Regions from separate parts of the Halalkalibacter krulwichiae genome, predicted to be linked through region 1. Evidence: riboswitches for the same ligand, from Rfam matches in the RefSeq annotation. Region 1 holds a riboswitch; the other holds the start of a gene.
What was found. A riboswitch is a leader RNA that binds a small molecule or an ion and turns the genes downstream of it on or off. The one in region 1 is predicted to bind lysine.

Region 2: another riboswitch for lysine. It lies ahead of dapA (4-hydroxy-tetrahydrodipicolinate synthase); the one in region 1 lies ahead of BkAM31D_RS16900 (aspartate kinase).

Annotation. Positions count from the first base shown of each region.
Region 1 covers NZ_CP020814.1:3,344,425-3,349,653, reverse strand. Annotated here, with positions in the region: gene uvrC (excinuclease ABC subunit UvrC) at 1-1,180, shown strand, start outside; lysine riboswitch at 1,273-1,459, shown strand; gene BkAM31D_RS16900 (aspartate kinase) at 1,580-2,827, shown strand; gene BkAM31D_RS16895 (YslB family protein) at 2,884-3,279, opposite strand; gene BkAM31D_RS16890 (TrkH family potassium uptake protein) at 3,595-4,944, shown strand.
Region 2 covers NZ_CP020814.1:2,101,902-2,107,130, reverse strand. Annotated here, with positions in the region: gene BkAM31D_RS10570 (YbgA family protein) at 1-418, opposite strand, end outside; gene BkAM31D_RS10565 (hypothetical protein) at 860-1,045, opposite strand; gene BkAM31D_RS10560 (hypothetical protein) at 1,164-1,727, shown strand; gene BkAM31D_RS10555 (YhcN/YlaJ family sporulation lipoprotein) at 1,765-2,475, opposite strand; gene BkAM31D_RS10550 (aspartyl-phosphate phosphatase Spo0E family protein) at 2,751-2,897, shown strand; lysine riboswitch at 2,981-3,164, shown strand; gene dapA (4-hydroxy-tetrahydrodipicolinate synthase) at 3,295-4,182, shown strand; gene BkAM31D_RS10540 (DMT family transporter) at 4,371-5,229, opposite strand, start outside.

The sequences.
Region 1 (5,229 bases):
AACAGAGAAAATGATGAAAGCTGCTGAAGAAATGGACTTTGAACGAGCAAAAGAAATTAGAGATACATTGCAGCATATGGATACCGTTATGCAAAAGCAAAAGATGATGATCAGCGACTTTGTCGATCGTGATGTTTTCGGTTTTTCTTATGATAAAGGATGGATGTGTGTACAAGTCTTCTTTATTCGCCAAGGTAAACTGATTGAAAGAGATGTATCAATCTTTCCTTTTTATCAAGAAGCACCTGAAGATTTATTAACATTTATCGGCCAGTTTTACATGAAGAAAGAACATTTAAAACCAGCTGAAATCCTGTTGCCTGAAGAGGTTGATAAAGAGTTAGTCGAACAATTGATCAAAGTGAAAACTCACCATCCTAAACGAGGAAAGAAAAAGGAGTTAGTTGACCTTGCTAATCAAAATGCACAAGTCGCACTAAAGGAAAAGTTCTCATTAATTGAACGGGATGAAGAACGAACGATAAAAGCAATTGAGCGACTTGGAGAAGCAATGGGGATTTCAACGCCATACCGAATTGAGGCATTTGATAACTCCAATATTCAAGGAACGGATCCTGTGTCGGCTATGGTATCGTTTGTTGATGGTAAGCCTAGCAGGAAAGATTATCGGAAATATAAAATCAAAACGGTTGAAGGACCTGATGACTATGGCTCCATGCGGGAAGTCATTCGTAGAAGATATGTGAGGTTGTTAAAAGAATCACTACCATTACCAGATTTAATTGTCATTGATGGTGGAAAAGGTCAAATTGCTGTTGCTCAGGAAGTCATTGTTGATGAACTTGGACTAACAATACCAGTATGTGGACTTGCAAAAGATGAAAAGCATAGAACATCTCAATTGTTAATGGGAGATCCACCAATAATGGTTCCTCTTAAAAGAGATAGTCATGAATTTTATCTACTGCAAAGAATTCAAGATGAAGTTCACCGCTTTGCGATTACGTTTCATCGACAAACTCGTTCAAAAACGTTTTTTAAATCAGCACTTGATGACATAGCAGGAGTGGGAGAAAAACGAAAGCGTCAATTGCTCAAACATTTCGGCTCTTTAAAGAAAATGAAAGAAGCAACGGTTGAAGACTTGAGACAATTATCAATCCCGACTAAAGTGGCAGAGGCAATCGTTGAAACGTTACAAAAAAATAGTGATTCTTAGATTCGTTTAAAAAGAAAATCATTTTTTTCTTGCAATGATCACGAACGTTTGCTAGAATTGAAAACAATTAAATATGCCGCACTTCAAATGAAGTGATTGGTAGAGGAGCGAAAACCATTAGTACATGTTCTGAGGGTAATGAGAACCGTTGAAGTTCATGAAAAGGGGAATTCGCCGAAGTGGAAGAAAGACTCATCTTTCTTATGCTGGACCTATGTTGAATAAGCATAGGGCTGTCACATGCTCAACCCAAGGAGTATGTGGAGAACTATCTCACGTGAGAAACAGGGAGCAGTGTGGTACCGGACTGGTATGACAAGCAACAGTGAGGGGTTTTCCTTATTGTTGCTTTTTTGCGTTCCATCATCGCCGTGAGTGTATGGAGAGGATGAAGATATAATGGCAAGAATTGTACAGAAGTATGGAGGAACATCAGTAGGTTCAGTAGAACGGATTAAGCATGTAGCGAGTAGAATTCAAAAAGCTCAAGTTGAAGGAAATGAATTAGTTGTCGTCGTTTCAGCGATGGGGAAATCAACGGATGGACTTGTTAGATTGGCTGGCGAAATTACAGCTTCTCCAAGCAAGCGAGAAATGGATATGCTGTTAACAACAGGTGAGCAAGTAACGATTTCTCTTTTAACAATGGCACTTCATGAATTAGGATTAGAGGCTACATCTTTAACAGGATGGCAAGCTGGAATGGAGACAGAAGCAAGCCATGGGAATGCACGAATTTCCCATATTAATACTGATCGGATCGAAGAAGAGCTTTCAAAAGGAAAGGTCGTTATTGTTGCTGGTTTCCAAGGGATTTGTGGAACGGAGATTACAACATTAGGTCGTGGAGGTTCTGATACGACAGCGGTTGCGTTAGCAGCTGCTTTGAAGGCGGAGCGTTGTGATATTTATACAGATGTAACAGGTGTATTTACAACGGACCCTCGTTATGTCAAGCAAGCACGTAAATTACATTCAATTTCTTATGATGAAATGCTTGAAATGGCTAATTTAGGAGCTGGTGTCTTACATCCGCGTGCGGTTGAATTTGCCAAAAATTATGATGTTCCATTAATGGTTGCATCTAGTATGGAAGAAGTAGAAGGAACAATGATCGAGGAGGAAGTAACGATGGAACAAAATTTAATTGTACGTGGTATCGCTTTTGAAAATGATGTAACAAAGGTAACGGTTAAAGGTTTGCCCAACCGTCTAAATACATTATCTAGATTATTTTCAACATTATCAGAGCATAAAGTAAACGTAGATATTATTATTCAAAACCAATATGATGCAGACCATGTTAATATTTCGTTTTCTATTACGCAAAGCTCATTAAAAGAAACGCTAGCAATTCTCCAAGAAGCTCAAGAAGAACTGCAGTTTACTGATATTTATTTTGAAGAAGAGTTAGCAAAAGTTTCTATTGTTGGTTCGGGGATGGTTTCAAACCCAGGGGTAGCAGCGAAAATGTTTGAAGTTTTAGCGGAAAATGAAGTCTTTGTTAAGATGGTGAGCACATCTGAGATCAAGGTGTCGGTTGTTGTGGACGAAGCAGATATGGTATTAGCAGTTGAAATGCTTCATGCTGCATTCCAACTTGCTGAAGAGGTTGAAGAGGCAGAAGAGGTTGCAACACTTTCATAATTAAACAAAACAAGACTTATCGAGCTACTTACTTGAAGTAGCCGATAAGTCTTGTTTTATTTTAGAGAGTCTTTTACATCAAGTTCAACCGTTATAGTTACTGTATCCTTTTTAAATGTATATGTAGCTCCTGTAATGCAATTGTGCCAGCTTTCAAGCTGTTGGGCTAAGAAGCCAGCCTCTAGCTGGTAGCATCGACTGTCTTTCTTGTTCATCCAAGGTCCAGTTAGTTGGAAAATTTGAATGTTTTTTTTCTCTTTCTCTCTAACTAAAGTTCCCCAATTGGCATGGTCGAAAAATAAGATTAGTTCTTCTATTGTATTTATTGGGTATTTTCGTGCTAAAGATTTTCCGATCCAATAAAGGATGGAATCATGCTCTTTACCAAGAATATCTTTGAGTACGTCGTTTCGCAGCAATTCATAACCGAAGTTTTCTTTAAGTTGGTCCATGGACTCACATCTCTCCCTTGTAAAACCGTTCCTTCTTTTTACAGATGAAGGCAAATAGCTACTTTTGATCATAAACGAAGTTGGGATGGCGTACAAGCGAAAAAAGAACTGCGCAAGAAGAGTCAATTTCAAAGTTAGTTTTTGTAACATTTCCACAATCATAATAACTAATATTTGCTAATCAGACAGTGAATAGCTTGAGTTAATAAATAAAAGGGATTTGAAGCAAGTGACAGCCTTTACTGAATGCCGTCTTTTCTTTCATTTTTTTAAATGATATACTTAAGCGCGAACTAACTTGGAGGTACAATTTGAATGAAATCAGGACTTAATCAATTTCTTTCTCCATTTCGAATCATTATCATTTCATATGTTGTGGCAATGGTATTATTTAGTTTTTTATTGTATTTGCCAATCTCTCATCAACCAGGTGTTGATGTCTCTTACAAGGATGCTTTGTTTACTTCGGTAAGTGCGGTGAGTGTAACTGGGCTGACCGTTGTGAATGTGCCAGATACATATAGCTATTTAGGGATCTTCTTCCTGGCATTAGCGATTCAATTAGGTGGCATTGGCATAATGACAATGGGAACCTTTGTATGGATGTTATTTGGACGAAAAATTAACTTTGCTCAACGAATGTTGATTATGGTTGACCAAAATCAAAATACATTTTCTGGTTTAGTTAACTTAATGCGAGGAATCTTAATTGTCGCTCTCATCATTGAGTTGATCGGAGCCCTTATATTAGGTACATACTTTATTCGTTATTTTGATACAGTGGGAGAGGCTTATTATCAAGGAGCCTTTGCTTCGTTAAGTGCTTTCACCAATGCTGGTTTTGACGTAACAGGACAGTCACTTATTCCATTCGCGAACGATTATTACGTGCAATTTGTTGTAATCTTGTTGATTATGGCTGGGGCAATTGGTTTTCCTGTATTGTTGGAGCTAAGAGAGTATTTTTTGAGAAAGAATTCTAATTTTCGTTTTAGTTTATTTACGAAAATTACAACTACAACTTATTTTGCTGTTTTTATTATTGGAGTTATAGGAATTTGGGCCTTGGAATATGGTCACTATTATGTAGGATTAGAATGGCATCAGCAATTATTTTATTCTATTTTTAATTCGGCGACTTCAAGAAGTGGCGGGTTATCGACAATGGACGTATCTGAATTAAGTTTAGCCACTTTATTGTTTGTTTCCGCTTTAATGATTATAGGGGCAAGTCCATCAAGTGTGGGTGGCGGTATTCGAACAACGACCGTTGCGGTTATGTTCTTAACGATACGGAGCTTTGCTTTAGGGAAAGAGGATGTGAAGGTGTTCGGACGAGAGATTCATCCAGAAGATCGACAAAAGGCCTTTATTGTCCTATCTGTGTTTCTTGTGATGCTGTTTGCTGCTGTCACGTTAATTGTCGCCTTCGAGGGCAGAAACGATATACCGTTAATTGCGATTATTTTTGAAACAGCATCGGCCTTCGGAACCTGTGGACTATCAATGGGAATAACGTCCGATTTATCTTTTCCGAGTCAAGTTGTTTTAATGGCACTAATGTTTGTTGGGAGGGTTGGACTTATTGCCTTCTTATTCTCTGTTCGAAAAAGAGAGACGAAAACGCATTTTAAATACCCGACAGAGAGAATTATTATTGGCTAAATCTTTGAATAGGCAGAAAGACTTTGTAATCCTAGTGAATATCTAGGTGTAGCAAAGTCTTTTTTATAGTAATTTACTAAATTTTCTTTTAAAAAGGTTGTATACGTTTTCTTGACGAGTCAAAAAGATGGGAGTACAATAAATTTGTCGGATTTTATTCACAGAAATTTGAATAATATTTCATTTTTCTGGTTTATACAATATTACGTGTTTCGTAGGGAGGTACATACTATACGAATAAAGAGAGAGGGGAATTATAGTACTAGTTTGGTAGGGTTAAAATTA
Region 2 (5,229 bases), 1.2 Mb from region 1:
ATGCAAGAACACGCTCTGTAAACATTCCGCTTCCAGTACGAATTACAGGCGACTTCTCTACATTTGCATAAACTTTCGCATCTGTTATTGCACAGCTTGGTGATCGGCTTTTTAGAACGAAACCGTCAACTTCTTTTCTATTTGCTAGGAATTCCTGAGCAAAGCCTTTCATCTGTTCGGTCAGATTCAATTGAGATTTAGGTTGAATTAATTGAGTTGCTTCTCCATCCGTAACTAACCTTATCGCTTCACGCGGAGTCTCTAACCCGATTTCTACTTCAGGACAAACAGGAATGAAATCAACATATTCACCTAATTTGGCGATTAGAGCTTCATTAATTTTACCACCGTTGTATCTACAAGCTTCAAATTCCATACATTTGCTCACAATAACCTTTGGTGTAGCAAATACCCGCAAACTCCTCACCTCTTAACTTTAGTCATCTAATACCATGTGAACGAAATACAAAAGCAACTCTATCTTCTATATAAGAAGGGTGATTTTGTATACCATTCTGCTATTTCTTTTTTTATGACAAGAACTAGTTGACCTCGGATACAGAAACATCATTTAAACTATCCCCGAATACAAACACTTCATTCATGGTAAAACCTTCGCTTTAAAGTCCAAACTAGTGTTAATGAAACTGAAATACATATTGGCCAATTACCTTTCTTTTGACAATCCTATCTATATCGCCCTTTCTTTTAACTACTAAATATGTTCTGTTTAATCGTAGGAACTTAAGGCTAAGAGAGCAACTAATTAGCTTTGGATTACCTCCAGTTCAGCTCACCCAAAGTATACTTCATTCCTTAAACATAAAAAAACATGCTATCAAAGCATGTTTTCGTCTTACTATTTCTTTTTGTTCTCTTTCTGTTCATACTCGCTCATCATTAAATTAATATTCGCCAACTCTTCATCAGCATCTTTTGCCAGAATCTGCTCAATAGTATGAGATACTCGATTGCCTAACATCATGACCCAAAAAAACATCAAGAAAAAAGCGGATAGCAAAATAATTAATGTAGCTAAGTACATATGAACAGCCCCCTCGCCCTTTTATACATAATACGAGGGAACTTATCGTTTGATGCATAGTTTTTCCTTTTCGTTCCATACTAATGGAAACGTTTGTTTATACGGAGGTTGATGTACCTTGAAAAAGAACAGTGTAATCCTTTTAATTGGGGCAAGTATTGTGTTGTCAAGTTGTGGCGCAGAAGACGAAGCAAACATTGTCAATGATGTCGAAGCTCAACAACTTCAAACAGAACAGATTGCTCCTGAAGCACCTAGTATTAGACAACAAAACCGTGAAAGAAATAGGCAAGATAATGATTATTCAATTTATGCAAACGAAGCTGGATTTTATCTTAGTCAAACAGCCACTTTATTAGAACAGATTGCCCCTATCTTTGATAAGAATAACGTGAATACCAATAAGCTTAATCAAACGTTATCGTTGATTGAACAAATTCAAAGTGAGAGTGAATCATTTATGAACTTGGACCGCCCTGAACCTTTTGACGGCTTCCACCATGTTCACTTAGCTACATTAATTGAGGTTGATGCTCTTAAGAGGGTTATGTCTGATATGAAAAATCCCATACACCCATTACAATTAACTAATGCCAGAGTGTATTATGAAAATGCTGTACAGTCTCATAAATTAATGGAACGTGAATATTTATCGATTACCGAGGAATTAGGTATCTATTAAGAATCAAAAAAAGCAGGGAGTTGTCACTTCCTGCTCATTATCTACGGCCATGCGCAGCATCATCAACTAAATCTGCTATATCTCCAACGGCACCACCGATTGATTCGAATGGTCGTGGTAAATTTACGTGATGCTCTAACGCATTTATACGATTAATAATTCTTCGATCCGTTGTAATGTAGATATTACTTAGATCAGCTACTTCTTTGATCTCTTCTTTTACAGTACCGATTAGTTTAGGACGATCTTGTTCACTTGATTCAAGTGCAACAACAATTCTTTGACCATCTGTGATAACATGGGCATCTCGCACATTTTCCAATGACTCGACTCTTTGTTCAATTTCTCTTGTAATTCCATCTTTGGCTTGAGAATCAAACTGTTGAACTTTTGCCTTCCGATCCACATTAGGATTATTACTGTGTACGTATCTACCTCTTATAACCCCTGGTCGATTGCTTAAAATTCTTTGACCATAACGCGTGCCCTCATTGTCCATACTAAGATCACGTCTACCTGTTACATATGCTCCTTCTTTGTCTAATTTTGAAGCTGGGTCGGTCAACCCTTTTGGAGCGTTATCAGGAACCATTAAGTCGGACAAAGGCCCTTCAAATTGTCTTGTTTGAGCTACACCATATCCATTGAACCCTTCTTCTCTATTCGAATTGGCACCCATTTCTGCTTGTTGCGGAATTGTACATCCTGCTAGCATCATTGCTAAAATCAGGAAAATTGATAACTTCATTGGAACCCCTCCTACTTCTATTGTGCGATTCTCTTTCGTTTTTCAAACTGAAAATATTTAGAAATCGGACAACCGCAAACGAGAAAGATGTCGATTTTTTTCTTATTCAATCTAATTATGACTACTTTCGTGGAAACACTTTTCAACACTTTTCTTTTGGTTATAATTAGCGTTATGAACAGATTGATTAGCCTTAACTACATTTAAATTTTTTCCAGCAACAGCGACAAAGCCGGTCTGTTTTTATAAATATTAAAGTTGGAGTTGGAAGAAAGATGCTATGCGTAGAAATTGAGCAAAAACGATTAGAAATGTTAAAGTCAGCCAAAAAATATGGGATGACAGCAGAAGTAACTGTTCAATGTAGTCAAGAGTTGGACAAGCTCTTAAATTTAATTCAAATAACACCGTTAAAAAAATAAAAAAATTGGATAAACCATTGCATTAACATCAAACATTTGGTAAGGTAGATTCAAATTACGTTATATCTTACTTCATAAATTGAAGTGAGGGTAGAGGTGCAATTACCATTAGTATGTTAGTCGAGGAAAATGAGAACCATTGAAGCTAACAAAAAGGGGTACTTGCCGAAGCTTATAAGTGACTCATTTCCTTATAGAGCTGGGACTGTTCTGAATAAGACCAGTACTGTCATATAGCTGGAAGCTATATGGAGGGCTATCTCACACATTGAATGGTTTCGCTTATTTTGCTTAACCTATCAACAATGAGTAGAGGCCTCATTGTTGTTTTTTTGTGCCTCCTAGTAGCCCATCTCAAAACAGACGTGGAAAAATTGATGAATTGAGGGTGAATTGGATGAATTTTGGAAGAATCGTTACCGCAATGGTGACACCATTTAATCAACACGGACAAATTGATGTAGAAGCAACAAAGGAACTTGTACATCATTTAATAACTAACGGTACTGATGCAATAGTCGTTGCCGGTACTACGGGCGAATCCCCGACACTTACAACGGAAGAAAAGCTTCTACTATTTAAAACGGTGGTTGATACTGTCGACGGACAAATTCCCGTCATAGCTGGCACTGGGTCAAATAACACACAAGCTTCAATTGAGCTAACGAAACAAGCTGAGGAAATCGGTGTAGATGCAATCATGCTTGTCGTACCATATTATAATAAGCCATCACAAGAAGGCATGTATGCACATTTTAGCGCCATTGCAGAAGTGACTAAATTGCCAGTCATGCTTTATAATATTCCTGGACGTAGTGTGGTTAGCATGAGTGTGGAAACGACTATTCGCTTAGCACAGCTTCCAAATATTGTAGCTACAAAAGAAGCTAGCGGCGATCTAGAAGCAATTTCTTCTATAATTGAGCAAGCGCCTGAAGGCTTCTCTGTTTATAGCGGTGACGATAGTTTAACTTTACCTATTCTTGCTATCGGTGGTACTGGGGTCGTTTCAGTTGCATCTCACATTGTCGGTAATGAAATGCAACAAATGGTACGTAATTATCAAGCAGGACAAGTTACAGCTGCTGCAATGCAACATAGGCAACTATTACCAGTAATGAAAACACTTTTCCTTGCTCCGAATCCAACTGCAGTAAAAGCTGCACTTGAAATGAAAGGAATAAAAGCAGGACCAGTTCGTTTGCCACTTGTACCTCTTACTGTAGAGCAACAACAAGAACTACAATCTGTTATTCAACCGAGTATGAATTTCTTTGTGAGTTAATAGAAAAGGGTGTCTAAAGTCTAGCTTTGACTTTAGACACCCTTTTTACTTTATAGTTCTAGTTATTAGAATCTAATCTTTCCTCAAAATAAGGAAATTCCTTTTCTATTCACTTTCAACATGTAACAAATAAAACTATACATGTCGCTTAGATAAGCATTAATACCAGTTTTTTAACAACTAAATTTTTATATATTTTTCTCTTGGACAGGATATTTTGATTTTATAAAGGCTTTTTCTACATAACCTGTGCCAAACAAAACACCTACTGTTATAAACATAAAACCAAATGATTGGTACCAATAAATATTCTCGTTTAAAAACAATGCGGAAAACAACAATCCAAAGAATGGCACGAAGTTATTAAATATCGCTGCTTGCCCTGCTCCAATTTGTGCAATTGCCTCATTAAATAAAAAGTGACCTACCGTAGTCGCTAAAATGGCTGACAGGATAAAGATGACATAAACCCAGAGAGGAGCTTCTAATATTGAGGTCACACTTGCTGGTTCCACTAAAAAACTCATCATAAAAAGCCCGATTGACCCTACTAAAAACATTATACTTGTCATTTGTTTCGAATCCAATGACTCTGTTGCTTTTTTTATGTAAATAAAGCTTATTGCTTGAACTAGCACAGCTAGAAAGACATAAAATTCTCCAAGATCAACAGCCCAGCTTCCTGAAGCACCTTGGATAAACAATACTCCAAAAAATCCAAGGCTTATTCCAAATAAGCGCCATTTAGTTAAGTGATCTTTTAGAAATAGTGCCGCAAAAATGGAAGTTATTAATGGTAAGAGTGCTAAAATTAAAACCGCATTGGAAGCATTCGTATTCGCAAGTCCTAACGCGAGAAAAGAATGATGACATAAAACACCAAATATCGTGGCCAATAAAGTCAACTTCCATTCTTTTCTTGTTAATTTTTTCATTGATCGACCAAACCAAATGATTGAAAAAGCTGCTATTCCAGCAACCATTATTCGAAATGCTGTCATTGTAACTGGAGGAAATGCTTCAACAAGTACTTTCAGAAAGACAACG